DNA from 3 places in the Mesorhizobium maamorense genome. Region 3 is predicted to be linked to each of the others. Evidence: riboswitches for the same ligand, from Rfam matches in the RefSeq annotation. Region 3 holds a riboswitch; each other region holds the start of a gene.
What was found. Region 3 has a riboswitch for thiamine pyrophosphate ahead of thiC (phosphomethylpyrimidine synthase ThiC). Riboswitches for the same ligand answer to the same signal wherever they lie in the genome.
Positions count from the first base shown of each region.

Region 1: it holds a riboswitch for thiamine pyrophosphate, as region 3 does, so the genes downstream of both, thiB (thiamine ABC transporter substrate binding subunit) here and thiC (phosphomethylpyrimidine synthase ThiC) in region 3, are expected to answer to the same signal.
Region 2: it holds a riboswitch for thiamine pyrophosphate, as region 3 does, so the genes downstream of both, ACIU1A_RS15260 (YkoF family thiamine/hydroxymethylpyrimidine-binding protein) here and thiC (phosphomethylpyrimidine synthase ThiC) in region 3, are expected to answer to the same signal.

Region 1 covers NZ_CP173356.1:5,145,118-5,147,377, reverse strand. The annotation lists gene ACIU1A_RS25730 (ABC-F family ATP-binding cassette domain-containing protein) at 1-270, opposite strand, end outside; gene ACIU1A_RS25725 (thiamine diphosphokinase) at 272-916, opposite strand; TPP riboswitch at 1,005-1,120, shown strand; gene thiB (thiamine ABC transporter substrate binding subunit) at 1,163-2,161, shown strand.
Region 2 covers NZ_CP173356.1:3,016,682-3,018,941, reverse strand. The annotation lists gene ACIU1A_RS15265 (hypothetical protein) at 96-413, opposite strand; TPP riboswitch at 632-745, shown strand; gene ACIU1A_RS15260 (YkoF family thiamine/hydroxymethylpyrimidine-binding protein) at 736-1,344, shown strand; gene ACIU1A_RS15255 (ABC transporter permease) at 1,443-2,198, shown strand; gene ACIU1A_RS15250 (ABC transporter ATP-binding protein) at 2,195-2,260, shown strand, end outside.
Region 3 covers NZ_CP173356.1:6,605,563-6,607,822, forward strand. The annotation lists partial or broken gene thiC (phosphomethylpyrimidine synthase ThiC) at 1-870, opposite strand, end outside; TPP riboswitch at 973-1,089, opposite strand; gene ACIU1A_RS32810 (omptin family outer membrane protease) at 1,352-2,194, opposite strand.

The DNA of each region.
Region 1 (2,260 bases), 1.5 Mb from region 3:
CTCGACATAGGCGCGCACGGTTGCGAAGCCGTCCATGTCGGGCATTTGCGGCAGATAGCGGACGGTCGCCGATGGCTGGCGGAACACCTCGCCGTCCTGCGGCTCGATCAGGCCGGCGGCGATCTTGAGCAGCGTCGACTTGCCGGACCCGTTGCGGCCGACCAGCGCGATCTTGTCGCCTGCCGACGCAGCCAAGTCGGCGCCGTCGAGCAGGGGCGTGCCGCCGAACGTCAGTTTTATTCCGTCGAGATTGAGAAGAGGCGGCGCCATGTCAGCTTTCTGGCAAGGGATAGGGATGGGCGAGCAGCAGCGCGCGCCCCGCTCCCAGCGCGATCTCGAGCCTGCCCTTGACCTCATTAGAGATGGTCAGCGACGAGCCGAACGCGACCTTGACGCGGTCAAGCGGCCATTTCGCGCCGGCGACGGTCAGCCCGGCAAGCTCGGAAAAACCCAGGATCGAGAACAGGGTGCCGTCTGTATAGTCGAAGCGGGCCGTGCCGTGCGCCAGGGGCACGGCTTCCTGCGCGCCGCTGGTCAACAGCACCTTTGTCCCGGCCCCGGTCAGCCGCAGGGCGAGCGCCATGTGCAGGAAGGCATGGTCGGCGCGCTTGCCGCCGAAGGCGCCGGCAAGCACGAGGCTGGTCGCGCCGCACTCCAGGGCGGCCGATATCGCGAGTTCGCCATCGGTGGCGTCCTTCTCTGCCGGGAAGGTTCGGCGCGGCACGGCGGCCAACGCATCCGGCAGGCCGGCGGGCACGGAATCGAAATCGCCGACCCACAGTTCCGGCACAAGGTCGAGCGTGCTTGCATGGCCGATGCCGGCATCGGCGGCGATGACGCGGGTTCCCTCGACCTGACGGTCGAGCCGTGGCGTGCGGATGAGGTCGCCGCCAAGCAGGATGGTGAATGTGCTCATATCGTGTGGCCCTTACCAGCCCGGCAGCGGAAACGGAAGGCCGGCAAACAGCCACTTGCGCGGTTCACCGGCCGGGCCTATGTGTCGAGGCGCTCTAACGGGGTGCCGGACGCGATATTTCGCGGACCGGCTGAGAGGCAGTCTCGCCAACCCGCTGAACCTGATCCGGTTTGTACCGGCGGAGGGATTAGACGTTTCGGACAGTCCGACGCCTCAATTCCTTTAACCCGAACGAAGGAGGCGCCGATGCGCACGCTTTTATACGCCCTTGTCTCTGCAGTAGTCGTGGTTCTGTCGGGGCCAGCCTTGGCCAGGGACAAACTCACCGTCTACACCTACGAGAGCTTCACCGCCGACTGGGGGCCCGGCCCGGTGGTGAAGAAGGAATTCGAGGCCGAATGCGGCTGCGATGTCGACTTCGTCTCGGTTGCCGACGGCGTCGCGCTGCTCAACCGCGTCAAGCTGGAAGGGGCCGCGACCAAGGCCGACATCGTGCTTGGCCTCGACACCAATCTCACCGCCGATGCCAAGGCCACTGGCCTGTTTGCACCGCATGGCGCCGTGACCGGGCTCAATGTGCCGGGCGGCTGGAACGACGACATCTTTGTCCCGTACGACTATGGTTATTTCGCCGTCATCTATGACACGCAGAAGCTGAAGACGCCGCCCAAGAGCCTGAAGGAATTGGTCGAGGGCAGTGCCGACGACAAGATCGTCATCCAGGATCCTCGCACCTCGACGCCGGGCCTCGGCCTGCTGTTGTGGGTGAAGTCGGTCTATGGCGACAAGGCGCCGGAGGCCTGGGCCAAGCTCAAGGCGAAGGTCTTGACCGTGACGCCGGGCTGGAGCGAGGCCTACGGCCTGTTCACCAAGGGCGAGGCGCCGATGGTGTTGTCCTACACGACCTCGCCCGCCTACCACATGGTTGCCGAGAACACCGAGCGCTACCAGGCCGCTTCCTTCGAGGAGGGCGAGTATCTGCAGATCGAGGTCGCCGGCATCACCACGACGGGAGCCAAAAATCCGCTGGCGGAAAAGTTCATCGCCTTCATGACCGGGCCGAAATTCCAGGATGCCATCCCCGAGACCAACTGGATGTTCCCGGCCGGCAAGACCGACAAGCCGCTCAATCCGGCCTTCGACAGACTGGTCAAACCGACCAAAACCTTGCTGTTCAGTCCCGAGGAGGTCGCTGCCAACCGCAAGGCATGGGTGGATGAATGGCTGGCGGTGATGAGCAAGTAGTTTGGTCGTATGATCGAATGATGAGTGCTCTACAGCGCCCCCCTCTGTCCTGCCGGACATCTCCCCCACGAGGGGGAGATTGGCCGTCACGACGGCTTT
Region 2 (2,260 bases), 3.0 Mb from region 3:
AGGCGCCTGCCTGTGCGGCGAGGGTGAAACATAAAGAGACGGAAACGCCACGGAACAGGCGCCCCGTGGCATTCTCCAGCAGTTTCGGCGAGTGGCTACTTGCCGCAATGCTTGTCGTTGACAGTCGGCGAAGCCGTGCCCGGAGCGGTGTGGCTGGCATCCGGCTGAGCACCTTGTGGGCTGGCCGGACAGTTCCGGTCCGCGTTCGAATTCATGCCGTCGGGCATGACGGTCGTGCTGCCGGTCGTGCCAGGATCCACCGTGTTCGGCGATGCCGGCGTGTTCGGGTCGACCGTGACCGACTGGCCGCTGCCGGGCCCATTATTGGCGCCGTTTCCGCCAGCACTTTGCGCCATCGCCGAAGTCGCGAGACCAATGGTAAGAGCCGAAGCTGCGAGGATTTTCATGAGCATGGTTTGTCTCCATTTCTGTGAAGTCTTCGCTCGTTTCCACGAAGTTCGTCGCGTTTGCGACTATAGGGACAACCACTCGTCGTGGCTAAGGTTCCGGACAAATTTCCCTCAAGACCGGGCCCGACGGAACCGCCCATAAATCAGGCCTGGCGCAATGCATTTCCGGCGATGGTCCTGAAAAAACAGCTTTCATAGCCGCCCGATTGGTGCTTTAACGCGTCCATCCACAGGGGTGCTCCGTACGGTCGGGGCTGAGACGGGGGCGGCAAGCCCACAGACCCTAGAAGCTGATCTGGGTAATACCAGCGGAGCGAGGCGGGCGATGTTTTCAGGCGCACAGATTTCCCTATATCCCATGTCCAGCGATTTTGTCGGCGTCATCCTTGGCGCGCTCGGGGCACTGGACCCTTATCGTGATCGACTGCGGATCGAGACCGACGATATCTCGACCTTGCTGGTCGGACCGCCCGAGGTGCTGTTTCCTGCCATGCGCGACCTGTTCGTGGCGGCAGCGCGCAGCGGCAAGCATTGCGTGCTTTCGGCCGCCATCTCGCGCGGCTGCCCGGGCGAGCCGGACGATCCGATCTGCCGCTCCGACGCGTTTGGCGGACCTGCCGGGCCGCTCGGCCCGCGCAAGGAAGCCGCTATCGCCGCCGTGCGCGGCGTGGCCGTCACCGGCCAGCCGGCGGCGGCGCAGTTCTCGCTTTACGTCATGGGCACCGACGACCACATGGACGAGATCTATGGCTGCATCGACTTCCTGAAGCAGTCGGGCGTATATGAGCGCTCCAAGCATTTCTGCACAAAGTTGCGCGGCGACGCAGGCGCCATTTTTACCGCACTCAACGAGGCCTTTTGCCGCTTCGGGCCGGGTGCCGGCCACGTAACGCTCGACGTCACCGTCTCGGCCAACAGCCCCACCGCCGTCTGACGGCGCGCCCCGCGCCATCCGCTCCGGGTACCTGCGTGTCCTCCCCGTCCGCCCCTTCGCGTCCGATCGTGGACCTCATCGCCAGAACCGCTCCGGCGATGCTTTCGGTGGGGCTGCTGCTAGCCGCGTGGGAACTCTATGCGCGCTTTGGTGGCGTCAAGCCGACAATCCTCCCGGCGCCATCGCGCGTCTTCGCTCAGGCAATGCTCAACCGGCACGCGCTGGCCGATAACGCCGTGCCAACCCTCCGTGCCACGCTCGCAGGCTTTGCCTGTTCGCTCGGCGGTGCCTTTGCGCTGTCGATATTGATCGACTTCTCCCAGCCATTGCGGCGCGCCCTTTTTCCGGTCTTCGTGGTCAGCCAGACCTTGCCGCTGGTGGCGATTGCACCGCTGGTGGTGCTGTGGTTCGGCTTTGGGCTGATGCCCAAGATCATGCTGGTGGCGCTGGTCACCTTCTTTCCGATGTTGGTGGCTTTGGCCGAAGGATATGAGGCGACGGAGGCTGAGATCGGCCAAATGCTGCGCGCCATGGGGGCAGGGCGCTGGCGTGTCTTCGTCCTGGCGCGGCTGCCCTCGGCGCTGCCCTACTTCTTCGCCGGTGTCAGGATCTCGATCACCTATGCTGTCGTGGGCGCCATCTTCGCCGAATATGCGGGCGCGGCGAAGGGCCTCGGCATCTACATGCTCAACGCCAAGAACAACTTCCGCCCGGACCTGGTGCTGGCCGCCGTCGCCGTCAGCGCCGTGCTGACGCTCGTCCTGTTCGGGCTGACGATGCTGGTCCAGCGCCTTGCCATGCCATGGGAACGGACCGCCGGCGGGCGGGCCGCAGGAAAGGGGCCGTGGCGATGAACCGGCTCGAACTGCGACATGTGCGCAAGGCCTTCGAAGGACTCGACGTGCTTGCCGACATT
Region 3 (2,260 bases):
TCGCGGTAGATCTCCCAGGTCAGGTCCTCGGCGATGCCGCCGACTTTCTCCAACGCCTGGTAAAGCGGCACCGTGCCGATCGGCACCGGTGAATTGCGCACGATCCAGTCGCGAATGTTATGGATGTTGCGGCCGGTCGACAGGTCCATCACCGTGTCGGTACCCCAGCGGATCGCCCAGACCATCTTTTTCGACCTCTTCGGCCATCGACGATGTGACCGCCGAATTGCCGATATTGGCATTGATTTTGACCAGGAAATTGCGGCCGATGATCATCGGCTCGCTCTCGGGATGATTGATGTTGGCGGGAATGATCGCGCGTCCGCGGGCTACCTCTTCGCGCACGAATTCGGGCGTGACGAAATCGGGAATAGCGGCGCCGAAGCTTTCACCGTCGCGCGGCAGCTTGCCGCGCATGATCTCGCGTCCAAGGTTCTCGCGGATGGCGACGAACTCCATCTCAGGCGTAATGATGCCGGCGCGCGCATAGGCAAGCTGGGTAACCGCCTTGCCGGCCTTGGCCCTGAGCGGTCGGTTGCGAACGGGAAATTCCGGTGTGAGGCGCTCGCCAGTCGCAAATCCGTTGTCTTCCGGCTGGACATGGCGGCCGTCATAGGCTTCGACATCGCCCCGCGCCTTGATCCATTCATGGCGAAGTCGGGCGAGGCCTTTTTCGATGCTGGTTTCGACAGTCTGGTCTGTATAGGAACCTGACGGATCGTAGACGATGACAGGCGGTTCGCCCGCCGTCGGATGGACGGAGATTTCGCGCATCGGCACCCTGATCTGTGGGTGGATGGTACCGGGCTTGTGGATCTTTCGTGAGGCGGGCAGTGGTCCCGTCGAAACGGCGGGGGTGAGGGCATTCATCTTGAGGCTCCTTTGCTCGTGCATTGGAGACCCAGTTCTGTGCCGGAAGGATGAAAAGACGCTTCTAGCGACCTGCCAAAACAGGACCCGGGCGTAAACTCCCGCAAAGCGCTTGCACCGTCCCTACGCCAGTATGAACTGGATCAGGTTCAACGGGTCACTGCGCCGCGAAAGCCAGCAGTATCTCAGCCCCTTGCCGGGACTCCCCTGGTGAATGCCTCAGGTTGAACGGCCGGCGCTATCGTGTCAAGCAGGTTCGGGCGCCTTGAGCCGGTGGCGCGGGCCATGCAATATGCCGGTATAATTTTTAGACGATTGTCGGCCTCGGGTCCGGAAATTCCGGTCCGTATCTATGAGCGGCAGCTATGGGTCGCACTCTGCCGTCTGCAAGGTGCTTATCCAGCGACTGTTGTGTGGCGAAATCGGGCCATGTCGCGTCGTGTGAGCGTCGGCCGTTGCGCTTAGGGAGTCATTTGGACCCCTACCGGAATCGACTCGGGAAGTTCGTCAAATGAAAGGCGCGCCGGCGGACGCCACCGGTTCCTTTCTCAGTTGAACTTGATGCTGGCCTGCACGAACATGCCGTAACGCTCTGCCTGCCAGTCCAAGACCTGCGGGTGGGGGATCGACCGGCCGGAGCCTTTTCGAAATGCGCGGCACCTTCAGATGCCACCCTCCAGTAACGGGCTCCGACGCCAATGTTGAACAAATCCGTGACCTTGTAGTTCAACACCGCCTCGAGTTGGACCCCATGCCCGTCGCCGTCTTCGGGAGTGGGGCTTATCTCTGGGTTTAGATGGTGCCGATCTTTGCCGTTTAATCGCGTCAATAGGAACGCCACGTCGCCAGAAAGGCTGAGCCGTTCGGTGAGTTGCGTCTGCCCGGCCAGTCCGAGCCGCAGCGAATGCCAATTGTTGTCCTGGCTGATCACGCCGACATTGGTCGGCAATGCTGGCACGCACATCTGCGAGTTAGCCTGCTGCGCGCATCCGAAAGCGTTGTAGCGCTCGTTCCAGAAGTTATAGCCGACCAAAGCACCAATGCGATAGCGCGGCGTATTCCAGAAATAGTATCCCAGATCAGTGGTGAAATAGGTGATGTCGCCGCCGCGCTGATCGCTCGACGTGTTCGAATAAGATCCCAGCGGGAAATCCTCGTCGATGAGAGTGCCCTCGCTGACTCCGCCCGCCCCGAGGAGGCCCTTGACGAAAATGCCGGTTGGATTGTGGGTTGCCTTGACGAAGACTTCGCTCGAATGCACATCGAGATGGTCGTAAGTGAGCCGAGAGAGCAGCAGCGGTGTCGATCTCGGGTTCTGTCGCAAATGTTCGGTAAGAGGTCACGGCTTTGAGCGCTCTTCGGTTTCTGAGAAGCTCATAATGTCCCGAGC